DNA from 2 places in the Salinivibrio sp. MA351 genome. Region 1 is predicted to be linked to the other one. Evidence: riboswitches for the same ligand, from Rfam matches in the RefSeq annotation. Region 1 holds a riboswitch; the other holds the start of a gene.
The links. Region 1 has a riboswitch for thiamine pyrophosphate ahead of thiD (bifunctional hydroxymethylpyrimidine kinase/phosphomethylpyrimidine kinase). Riboswitches for the same ligand answer to the same signal wherever they lie in the genome.

Region 1 (6,037 bases):
CTTCAGTATGTATTCCCACGCCGGCGCGTGGGAACGAGTTAAACCCTTAACCCCTCAACTGCGAAAACTTGATGATCTCGTGGGACTGCTCAAGGGTTTGCGCGAGGTGTTGGATGTGCGCGGGGGTGATTTCGCAGCAGCCGCCGACCACCAGGGCGCCGTCGGCAATCCATTGTTGTACACGTTCGGTGTGGACTAAGGGTGAGAGATCTTCACGCGCTTCTAGGGCATCGGCTTTGCTGCCTTTGGCCATGTCTTCTACCGATTTAAAGGCGTTGGCATAGCCACCGACAATGTTAGCTTGGGTCGCCATTTGCGGCATGGCGGTGGTCAGCACGGCAGGATCGCAACAGTTTAGCATCACCGCGGTTGGGGCATACTCGGCCACGGCGTGCATCGCTTGTTCAAGTGACTCGCCCGAGCGCAAGGTGCCTGCTGCCTCTAACCGAAACGCGACGCCATAGGGTTTGCCTTGCTCTTGGGCCGCAGCACAGGCCGCGCGCGCTTCGAGGGTGTTGGTCATGGTTTCGATTAAAAACACTTCCACATGAGGCTGCAAGCGGGCAATGTGCAAAAACTCGGCTTTCATGTCATCAAAGCTGCGTTGCGGCTGGCCGAGGTAGCTGCCCACCAGCGGTGGCAAACAACCGGCAATATCGACATCGGCGCCTGTCTCATCCACGGCTTGCTCTAGCGCTTCGAAGGCTTTTTGATAAATGGTGTTGATTTTATCGCTCAACCCCGCTTTGGCCAGACGTGTGGGTGTCGCAGGATAGGTATTTAGGGTATGTGTTTTCGCGCCGGCACGAATAAAATCTTTGTGCACGTCTTTGACAATATTGGCATGTTTTAACATCACCGCGACCGACCAAAGCTTAGAGCTCACATCGGGGCCACGTTGATAAATTTCTTGCCCTAGGCCACCATCGAGTAGTGCAATCGACGTCATGGTTACTTCAGCCTCCTTCGGCCATCTTTCCTTGGTTTGACTTGAGATTACCATGAGCTCGTCGATTTAACACCCCGTTGTTACGCCACCTCTTCACTCCCTTCTATTGCGAGATGTTCAAGCTTATCGATCACCGTCATGCTGGCGTTTTCCATCTCTTTTAATGCGGTGACCATTTGATCCGGTTGTTGAGCATGAAACGCTGCCACCGCAGCCTTGGCATGGGTGTGCACTTGCTCGTGAGGCCCGGAAATGGCTTTAAACGTTTGCAACTGACCAAAATATTGCTGCCCTTCACCATGGTTATACCACTGGCCGAGTCGGCATTGGGTGTGATCGGTGACATCGTCCGCCATCATGCTGTCTTCGCCCAATACCACGCGGTATATCGCAAATTTAAAGCTGATATGGTCAAGTTTTGCCAGTTCACAAAAGGCGCGCAGTGCAGAGGCTTTAATGGTGGTGCGGCTGTGCTGTGCTTGCTCACTTTGGGTGGCCATGGCATCGGCAACCTGTTGGCCTTGTTCGCTGTATTGAATGGCTTCAGTGGCAAGGGTATCGGTGAGCGTACACGCATGGCTGCTGCCCGCACGAATTTTTTCCACCAGCTGGGTAATATCTTGGGTGGCAGTGGACGTGCGCTCGGCAAGGTTGCGTACTTCATCAGCAACCACCGCAAACCCTCGGCCCTGCTCGCCGGCGCGTGCCGCTTCAATGGCTGCGTTTAACGCCAGCAGGTTGGTTTGATCGGCGACATCGCGAATTAAATTGACAATGCCACTCACCTCTTGGGCATGTTGATCGAGCGAACGAATCGCTTCCGACGATTGCTGACATTGCGAAGATAACGACTGCACATGGCGCGCAAGGTCATTGACTTGCTCGGCACATGATGCCGCTTGGTGGCTCACTTCGGTCACACGCTCTTTTTCACCGTTAATGGTGTCCGCCAAGGTGGCCAGAGAGGATTGGGTGGCGTTAATCGAATCACCAAAGTGGCATAAGTTGGCGTCGATCGCTTTGCCGGTTTGGCGTTTTTTCGCGACGGTATCCAGCTCTGCCTGCAATGCGCCTTTCTCTGTATTCAGCGCGTCGATAGTATGATTAATTTGCTCAATTTTTTGCTGCAGAGCAACCTGCTTTTGCTGCTCTTGTTCAAGTTGACGCCGAGATATAAACACGCTGACTCCTAATGACGTAATTAAGCTTTTTATAATATTTTAACGCTTTAAATTGGCTTTGTAGGATTATCCAAGCAAAGTGTGATCGCATTGACGCCAAGCGCCTGATTTACACTGTAAACCTGACGCAAATCACTTCATACTGCGATCACTGAAGTGAATGAGCGAAAATTTATGACCTTTTGGTTGCTTTTTAAACGTTGGATTATCAGCCGCTTCGCCCATTTGAACGGGCGTATGCTCGGCTTGGTGGTACTCGCCTATGGCGTGATTGGCTGGCTACTTTTATATGGAGCGGGCGAGACCGCGATGACCCAGTCGCTGAGCCGCTATGTGTATTACTTGATTGTGACGGCCTCGACCGTTGGCTACGGCGATTATTCCCCCGTTACTGAGTGGGGGCAATGGATCACGTCTTTTTGGATTATTCCCGGCGGCTTAGGGTTGTTTGCGGTGGTGATTGGGCATGTCACCGGATCACTGGTGGATTATTGGCGACGCGGGTTACAAGGAAAACGGAGTATTAGTGTGAAAAATCATCTTCTTATCTTAGGCTGGAACGGACAACGTACGATACAGCTTATTCGTTTATTGCAAAGCGGAGTGCATGGTGAGCGCCCGATTGTGCTTTGTGCGCGCGCAGAAATCGAAAACCCACTGCCTGGTGAGGTGGAATTTGTGCGCGTGGCAAGTTTTACCGATGCTGAAGGCATTGCCCGCGCCAAGGTCGAGCATGCCTCGAGTATTATTATTGATAACCCAGAAGATGATATTACTTTGTCAGCGGCTCTGTTCTGCGCACATAAAAATCTGTCAGCGCATTTATTGGCGTATTTTCAAGATGATGCGATAAGCCAAATCCTCAAACAGCACTACCCGCATGCGGAATGTGTGCCGTCGGTGTCGGTCGAAATGCTAGCAAAAGCGGCGGTGGATCCCGGTTCAAGTCAGTTGCATCATGAGCTTTTGAGCACGTCACAAGGGATGACGCAATACTGTGCCCGTTATCCGAGTAACGCAACAGAAATCGATACCGGCGATCTCTTTGGTCAGCTCAAGCAAGAATATGACGCCACCTTAATTGGGATCGACCAAGGCCAAGGTATTATCTTAAACCCGCCAGTGGGGACAAAAGTATTGCCGGGCGACCGTCTTTTTTATATCGCCGCCCAGCGCTTGCCACATTGGTCCGCCGCGTAAGCACGCTATCTAATCAAAGTGCATTATTTAACGAGAGCGTGCGATTCAACCAACGCATGCTTGGATAAATAAACACTCTCATCAGCGGGGTAGGCGAAAAAATGATGTACCGGCCCTGCCCCTCTTCCAACGATTAACTGTTGGCTATGCGCTAAGGCGTCAGTGAGATAACGCTTAGCCGCTCGCCCGGCGTCGATGGGTGTCAGTCCCTGCGCATAAAACGAGGCAATCGCCGCCGACAGTGAACAGCCTGTGCCATGGGTGTTAGGCGTTTCAATGCGGCGTGCACTCAGGGTTTGACACGTATCTCGGCTAATCCACACATCCAGACTCTCTGGCGCATGATGCAAGTGCCCACCTTTTAGCATCACATACGGACATCCGAGCTTGCGCAGTGCCGGCACTAAGGCGTACATCTCTTCGGTGGTTGTCGGAACAGGACACCCGGTTAAACGCGCGGCCTCTGGCAAGTTGGGGGTTAAAATGGTCGCGCGCGGGATCAATGTATTGATCAGTGCATCCATGGCGTCATCATCTAATAACGGATCGCCGCTGGTGGCGATCATGACCGGATCGAGCACGACTGGTAAGTGCGGGGAGCGCGCGAGCACAGCAGCTACTTCGCGAATAATCGCTTGGTTGGCGAGCATGCCGATTTTCACGGCACGTACCGGCATGTCGTATAACACAGCATTCAGTTGCGCGCGAACAAACGCTGGGTCGACCGGCGAAACGGCCTCAACGCCACAGGTATTTTGTGCAGTTAAGGCGGTGATCGCCGAGCAGGCATAGCCGCCCGTGGCTGAAATCGCTTTAATATCGGCTTGAATACCAGCCCCCCCACCGCTGTCTGAGCCGGCGATGGTGAGAATAACAGGTGGTGATTGGTTCATATTGGCCCCTTAATCATGAGGGGCGGAAGGAGACAAAACCACGCACGATGGCGCGACCTTGTGTGCTGAGCACGTCAGTTCCCTCCGCCAGTGCTAACTGGATCAGGTTCTACGGGTCCTGCTTTCGCAGTCTCAGCAATTGCTTGCTCCCCGACTAACACGGTCAGAATATAAACCTTAGTGATAAAGCGCAAGTATGATGGCGCTAATTGCGCGTTTAGGCCATCTCATTACTGTTGCTGGTTGCATTGCTATTGTTCGTTGCGTTGCTATTAATGGTCGCGTTGCCTTGGTTGGCGGTTTTAAGCAGTTGTTCAAATCCTTCTTGGATTAGGGGCCGTGCGTATAAAAAGCCCTGCACTTGGTCGCAGCCAATGGTTTGTAGCACATACTGCTGGTCCTCTTTTTCGACGCCCTCGGCGACCACACCATGACCAAAACCATGGGCCAAATCAATCACGCTACCCACCAAGTGCTTATCACTGGCGTTGGTAGCCAAGTCTTGGATAAAGCTGCGATCAAGTTTGACCCAATCGACCGGTAACTGTTTAAGGTAACTGAGCGAGCTGTAGCCGGTGCCAAAGTCATCGAGGGCAATATGCATGCCTGCATCTCGCAATTGTTGTAGCTCTTTCAGTGCCACCGACATGTGCTGGATCAGTGCTGATTCTGTGACCTCTAATTGAATCAGATGCAAAGGGACATCAACTGCCTGGCACCGAGCTAAGACGCTGTCAGCAAAGCCGGGGCGAAACTGCTGGGCAGAAACATTGACTGACAGGTGAAAGCTATCGTTGATCAGTTTATTTTTTCGCCAACATTCAACCGCGGCTAAGGCCATCACCAGTACGTGGTCGCCCAGTTGGATCATGTCTGCGCTGCGTTCGGCGATGGGGATAAATTCCGCCGGACTGATGGCCCCAAGGGTCGGATGCTGCCAACGCAACAGCGCTTCCGCGCCTATCATCAAACCGCCGTCTAATCGCCATTTGGGTTGATACACCAGTGATAATTGTCCGCTTTGTAGTGCTGGCCCTAATTCGGTGCGAATCAAATGCGCGCGCTGAGCTTGGCTGTCAAGCTCAGGCTGATATTCGCCGATAAGTTGGTCATCCGTCGGAATCGCTAAAATGGCTTGACGAAACAGTTGCGCCACATCTTGTGTCTCAAGCTCCGTGCGGCTGATACCAATGTGGCAACGTAAAAACATTAAACGCCCATCGAGCGTGTGATGTCCGCTGATCAACCGATTGATGCGCGCGGCTTTTTCTACGGCATTGTTATCGTGTTCTTCAATCAGCATCACCAGTCGTGTGCTATCCCAAACGCCAATGCGATGTGGGCGCGCCACTGTACTATTGGCTAGCAGATTAGCCACTTGTTTGTATAGTGCCTCTGTCATTAAATGGCCTTGGTGTTTGGTCACCGCTTCCATGCCATCTAAGGCAATCATCATCACAGTCACCGGCCCTTTGCTCAGCTGGCGCTCAGCGGCATCTAATAATGCGCGACGATTTGGTAGCCCGGTTAACGGATGGGTCAAAGAAAGCGCGCGTAAAGCCGCCGTTTGTTTGTTAACCAGCATTTGCAGCCGTGCCGCTTGATCGCGCTCTTTACGGGTTTTCAATTGCAGATGCAAAAGGTTTTGAATCCGTTGCAACACCTCATCGTGATCAAAGGGTTTGCTGATGTAATCAATCGCGCCACGGCATAACGCTTGGTTACGCAAATTCAGGTCATTATCTGCGGTGAGTACCATCACGGGCGGGCAATGCTCATCTAAAGCGTCATTAAGATCATCCAGCACCAGTAAG
Region 2 (6,037 bases), on a different contig from region 1:
CCATCAATGGTGATCTCGCCACTATCTGGCGCGATCAGCCCAGCAATCAGTGATAATAAGGTGCTTTTTCCTGCACCGCTGGGCCCGAGCACGGCCACAATCTCTCCAGGGGCTATTTGGGCATCAAAGATCATCCAATCTTGCTGGTAACGATAGTGGACATTGGAAAGCGTCAGCATGCGTGTCTCCATTGGATCAGACGAGTGATTAGGGCATAGCAACCCAAACTGGTAAGCAGTAATAGCATGGCAGCGGCAGCGCCTGCGTCCATTTGGTAGCTCCCCATCAAGCGAAACAAATAGAGCGGCAGGGTTTGAAAATTTTGGCTACCAAAAAGTGCGATCGCACTAAGATCGCCCATCGATAACACAAAACTCACCGCCACGCCGCGCGCGATCGGGGCGCGTAAACACTGCCATTCGATAAGATGTAGACGGTTGACACCTTTTAGCCCCAAGGTAGCGCAAAGATTGTGATAGGACTGGGCAAGTTGATAGGCGGGCGCGCTCAGTACTTTTATTAAATAGGGCAACGCCATCAGGGCGTTCACGGCCATCACCAACCACAGCGCCAAGCTGAATACATCGCTAAACTGGCGAAACAGTAAAAAAATCCCGGTACTGAGGACAATACTGGGTACCACTAAAATCATCGCCCCTAACGTTTCAATGCCATTCGCTTGTTTCTTACGCCCGTTCAAGCGCCAATGACGACTGGCTAAGATGACAGAGGTGGCCAACACGAAGGCCAAGACGGTTGCGCCGGTAGCGATAAGCAGTGAATGCATGGTGGCTTGCCATAATGCTGTGTCGTTCAGCACAATTAACGCGCTAGGGTTAAGGCCACGCGCGATCACAACCCCGAGAGGTGGTAGAACCAACAATAAAGTCAGCGCAATCCAGAGACTGTCCCAACACTTCGCCGTGCGACTATCGAGTGCCGATGGAAGCGGTTGCACTTCGCTGGGGGTGTTGGCAATCGGCCGAGTCAGTGTTTGCACAATAAAAGCAAAGGTGCCGCACAAGAGCATTTGCCACAGCGCCAGAGCGGCACCGGTTTGTAAGTCAAAATCAAAATGAATGGCTTGATAGATAGCCAATTCAATGGTGGTCGCTTTGGGGCCACCGCCTAATGCCATCACGGTGGCGAAGCTGGTGAAACACAGCATGAATACCAGTCCGACGACATGGGGTAGACTTTGCCGCAGATAAGGCCATTCAAGGTGGCGAAAACGTTGCCAGCCTCTTAGACCAAGCTGGGTTGCCAGGCGCCTTTGATCCGCCGGGATCCCTTCCAAGGCCTGCACCATCAATTGGGCCGAAAAAGGCAGGTTAAAGAAAACATGCGCAAGCAAAATGCCGCTTAAGCCATAGAGAGAAAATGGCATCGCCGCATCAAATTGCGCGAAGGCTTGTGCAATCCAACCGCTGCGGCCGTAGATGGCAACCAATCCAAACACGCCCACCAATACCGGCAGCACCAGGGTCATGGCAAACAGTTTGAGTAGCCAAGCTTTCCCTGGAAATTGTCGCCGAGCCAGCGCATGGGCCACAGGAATGGCGAGCCCAACGCTGAGCACCACAGATAAGGTAGCCTGCTTAAAGCTAAACAGCGTGACATGGCGCAGATAGGCATCTTGCCACAGGGCGGACAGCTTCAAGTCTTGACTGTGTAAGAACAGCGCCCAGAGTGCGCTGCCAATTAATAACACGACCAAGCTGGCCGCGAGACTGCCCGGCCAGGTTCGAGAAGGGTTGAGCATCGACGTTATTCAACCAAAGCGGTTTGCCAATCGCGCACCCATTGCTGACGGTTACCCATCACTTCATCGGGCTGGTACAACAGGCTCTCTTCTGGTTTGTTCAGCGTATAGAAGGCGTCAGGCAAGCTAACATCGGTGACCGGGTACATCCACTGCGTGGTTGGGATCACAGACTGTGCTGTGTCACTGAGCATAAATTGTAGAAACGCATCGGCGCGTTCTGGTTGGTCGGTATAAGCAGACTTCGCCGCCACTTCAATTTGCATATAATGGCCTTCTTCAAACATGGCGGCGGCAAAGCGGTCATCATCGTCAGCGACCAGGTGATAGGCGGGCGAAGAGGTGTATGAAAGCACCATATCTGCCTCTTTGTTGAGGAACATGTTGTACGCTTCGGTCCAGCCTTTGGTCACGGTAATAGTGTTGTCGGCAAGGTCGCGCCATGCCTGCTGGCTTTGATCGCCGTATACTTTTTGGATCCACAGCATCAAGCCTTGGCCAACTGTTGACACACGTGGATCTTGGTAAATCACACTGATATCGTCACGCTCCTCAATCAAAGCCTTCAAGCTTTTGGGTGGGTCGAGCAAACGCGTGGTGTCATACACAAAGGCAAAGTAGCCGTAATCGTAGGGGATAAAGTAGGGATTATCCCAACCGCCGGGTACCTGCAGGCGCTCCGTATTCACCGCGTGCTCGGCGACAATGCCGCTACGCTCAGCTTCTTTCATCAAGTTAGTATCCATACCGAGTACAATATCAGCCTTGGTAGTATTGCCTTCGATACGTAAGCGATTAAGCAGAGCAGCACCGTCACTAAGAGACACAAACTCTAATTGGCAGTCACAGCGTTTTTCAAATTCGGCTTTGATTTTTGGCCCTGCGCCCCAATCGGCGATAAAAGAATCATAGGTATAGACCGTCAGAGGGTCGGCGGCTCGGGCGCTGAGTGATAACAGCGATAAAGAAACCAGAGTGAGAACAGAGGTAATAACTTTCACAGCACGCTCCTAAGTTGGGCGTGGGTGTTGAGGCAAGTTGATGGCAACATCAAGTCTCAATCCCTACGCCAGTGTTAGCTGGATCAGGTTCGATGGGTTTAGCGCCGCGCGCAATCTCAGCCGTGAGGCTCCCCAATGAGTACGGTGCTATTGTACTGATTGGCTTAGTGTTCACCAAGCCTTTTAATCCGCGAGTTGGTTAAGCGTCCAGTCGTAGTCATAATCCAAGCGTGCATCCTTGGGAAGCTTGATGTCTCTATATTGATTGATATGGGTGATCACCCCTTGTTCACTGCCGCCAAAGTCAGTCTCAAACCACTCATAGATAGAAGAAAGCTGCCACTGATTCCCCTGTTGACTCACGCCTTTATCACTATTAATAAAGGAGTAGGCGGCTTGTTCTAATTGCGCGTCCAAGGTGTCGGCTTGAAAGGCTTGCGGTTGCAGGTTAGGGCAGCCAAGGCTGGCACAATTGACCGCATAGTGGGTACGCGGATCTTGCCATAGCGGACGCAAAATACGGTGTTCGATATCATTGAGCGTGAGGGATTCGCCAGCCACCGTCACTACGTCATCATCCCACGGACCAAAGCTAAACAGCCCACCGAGTTTGGTGATCGAACTGACTGGATAGTTGTCCAAAATCAGCGTCACCGTGACCGCATTGTAGAGGTTAACCCAATACGCGTATTGTTCGTCTTTGCTCAGGGTGCGCGGATCGCGCTCGGTAAGCATGCGAATGTAATGATCGAGGGTCGCTTTATCGGCCTCGGTGACGGCTGCGTAGTTAAATAAGGTGTGCTGCCCCTGAGGCTGTAAATACTTATCGAGTAATACTTGCCAACTGTGATGCGTGAAGGTGGCTTGGCTGTCAGGATTATGTGCATCCCACATTGCCCAGTAGTCCGCTTTGGGCGCGGCTTGACTGATGAGCGGAAACACTAGCCCGAACAGAAGTATCAAATGTTTTTGCATTGTCAGTCCTTAATGCGATCAAACCTTCTTTGAGACTAGACCAAGCGAGTCAGCGGTTGGTTTCATTGAGGATAGAAAAATGGGAAGGAACGCCAATAAATGCGGAATAATCAGCACTTATTGGCGAGAGATGAGTGGATGGTATTACACCAAAAAATCAGGTATTTGCTGCTCAAAGCGCGAAATTTCCGCTTCGTGCTGTAACGTCAGCCCGATACTATCCAAACCTTCGAGTAAGCAATGATGGCGAAAATCATCCATCCGGAAGCTAAAGCAGTGTTCACCGGCACGGATGGTTTGGGCGGGCAAATCTAGCGTTACCGCCGCGCCTTCATTTTCGGCCACATACGTAAATAAAGCATCGATTTGGCCTTCTTCAAGGGTCACCGGCACCATTTGGTTATTAATGCAGTTGCCATAGAAAATATCGGCAAAACTGGGGGCGATAATCACTTTAAAACCGTAATCATCCAGCGCCCAAGGAGCATGTTCGCGTGACGAGCCACAGCCAAAGTTTTCGCGGGTGAGTAACACGCTCGCCCCTTGGTAGCGCGCTTGATTGAGCACAAACTCGGGGTTCGGCTGTTTGCCCGCATCGTCTAAAAAGCGCCAATCGTGAAACAGGTGCTGGCCGAATCCGGTGCGGGTGACTTTTTGCAAAAACTGTTTGGGGATGATCGCATCGGTGTCGACGTTTGCCGCATCCAATGGGGCAACAATGCCGGTATGAGTGTGTATGCCTGACATAAGGCCTCCTTATAATTGGTTAACGTCAACAAAGTGACCGGCAATGGCGGCGGCAGCGGCCATGGCTGGGCTGACCAAGTGGGTACGGCCTTCACGGCCTTGGCGGCCTTCAAAGTTACGGTTGCTGGTCGATGCACAGCGCTCTTTGGGGCCTAAGCGATCGTTGTTCATCGCCAAGCACATTGAGCAGCCGGGTAAGCGCCACTCAAAGCCCGCCTCGCGGAAAATCACATCCAGCCCTTCTTGCTCTGCTTGGGCACGCACTTGCTCTGAGCCTGGCACCACCATGGCATGGACGCTATCTGCGACGTGCCGACCTTTGGCGACCGCCGCGGCTGCGCGCATGTCCTCAATTCGAGAGTTGGTGCATGAGCCAATAAACACTTTATCAATTTGGATATCTGTTATGGCTTGGCCTGCGGTTAGCCCCATGTATTTCAGCGCGCGTTCCGCCGAGTGGCGCGCGATCGGATCTGCCATGTGCTCAGGAGCCGGCACGCTATCGTGCACACTAACCACTTGGCCGGGGTTGGTCCCCCAGGTGACCTGATGATGAATTTGACTGCCATCGAGTGTCACGACACGATCAAATTGCGCATCGGCATCCGAGTGCAAGGTTTGCCAAAAATCGACCGCTTGCTGCCATTGTTCACCTTTAGGAGCAAATTTCTTGTCTTTTAAATAGGCAAATGTGGTCTCATCGGGGGCGATCAGGCCCGCTTTTGCGCCCAATTCGATCGCCATGTTGCAGACCGTCATTCGCCCTTCCATGGACAAGTCGGTAATGGCGTCACCGCAAAATTCCACCACGTGTCCGGTGCCGCCGGCATGACCGACTTGGCCGATAATCGCTAGGACAATGTCTTTGGCGGTGATCCCGGGGGCGGTTTTGCCCGTGACTTCAATTTTCATCGTGCGGGCGCGGGATTGCTTGAGCGTTTGGGTGGCCAGTACGTGTTCGACTTCGGAGGTACCAATACCAAAGGCCAGTGCACCAAAAGCACCGTGAGTTGCCGTATGAGAATCACCACAGACGATGGTATTGCCAGGCAAAGTAATCCCTAACTCGGGCCCCATCACATGGACAATGCCTTGGTAGGGGTGATTCAAGTCGTACAGGGTGACGCCAAATTCTTCGCAGTTTTTAGCCAAGGTTTCCATTTGGATGCGCGCCATTTCCCCTGACGCGTTAATGTCTTTGGTTTCGGTGGATACATTGTGATCCATGGTGGCGAAGGTTTTGCTCACTTGGCGCACCGGACGGCCTTTCTCTCTCAGGCCGTCAAACGCTTGTGGCGAGGTCACCTCATGCACCAAGTGACGGTCAATATACAGTAGCGGCGCTTCGCCTGGTTGCTCAGTGACCACGTGAGACTGGTGAATTTTTTCGTACAAGGTCTTGGCGCCTTGCTGGGTGTTTGCATTCGACATAGCTCGTATCCTTACGGGTAATGATTATGCGCCTTGGCGGATATAGGCGGCGATACGATCGCCCATCTGCTCGGTGCTCAGTGCTGGATGGTTACCGGCCAGATCGGCTGTCAGTTCACCG

Region 2: another riboswitch for thiamine pyrophosphate. It lies ahead of thiB (thiamine ABC transporter substrate binding subunit); the one in region 1 lies ahead of thiD (bifunctional hydroxymethylpyrimidine kinase/phosphomethylpyrimidine kinase).

Annotation. Positions count from the first base shown of each region.
Region 1 covers NZ_MUFG01000006.1:43,039-49,075, reverse strand. The annotation lists gene BZG78_RS05330 (homocysteine S-methyltransferase family protein) at 47-949, opposite strand; gene BZG78_RS15575 (CZB domain-containing protein) at 1,030-1,356, opposite strand; partial or broken gene BZG78_RS15570 (methyl-accepting chemotaxis protein) at 1,420-1,806, opposite strand; gene BZG78_RS05320 (ion channel) at 2,305-3,330, shown strand; gene thiD (bifunctional hydroxymethylpyrimidine kinase/phosphomethylpyrimidine kinase) at 3,354-4,223, opposite strand; TPP riboswitch at 4,286-4,386, opposite strand; gene BZG78_RS05310 (EAL domain-containing protein) at 4,441-6,037, opposite strand, start outside.
Region 2 covers NZ_MUFG01000005.1:58,039-64,075, reverse strand. The annotation lists gene thiQ (thiamine ABC transporter ATP-binding protein) at 1-179, opposite strand, end outside; gene thiP (thiamine/thiamine pyrophosphate ABC transporter permease) at 173-1,762, opposite strand; gene thiB (thiamine ABC transporter substrate binding subunit) at 1,768-2,754, opposite strand; TPP riboswitch at 2,807-2,908, opposite strand; gene BZG78_RS04605 (DUF547 domain-containing protein) at 2,947-3,738, opposite strand; gene leuD (3-isopropylmalate dehydratase small subunit) at 3,883-4,485, opposite strand; gene leuC (3-isopropylmalate dehydratase large subunit) at 4,495-5,916, opposite strand; gene leuB (3-isopropylmalate dehydrogenase) at 5,941-6,037, opposite strand, start outside.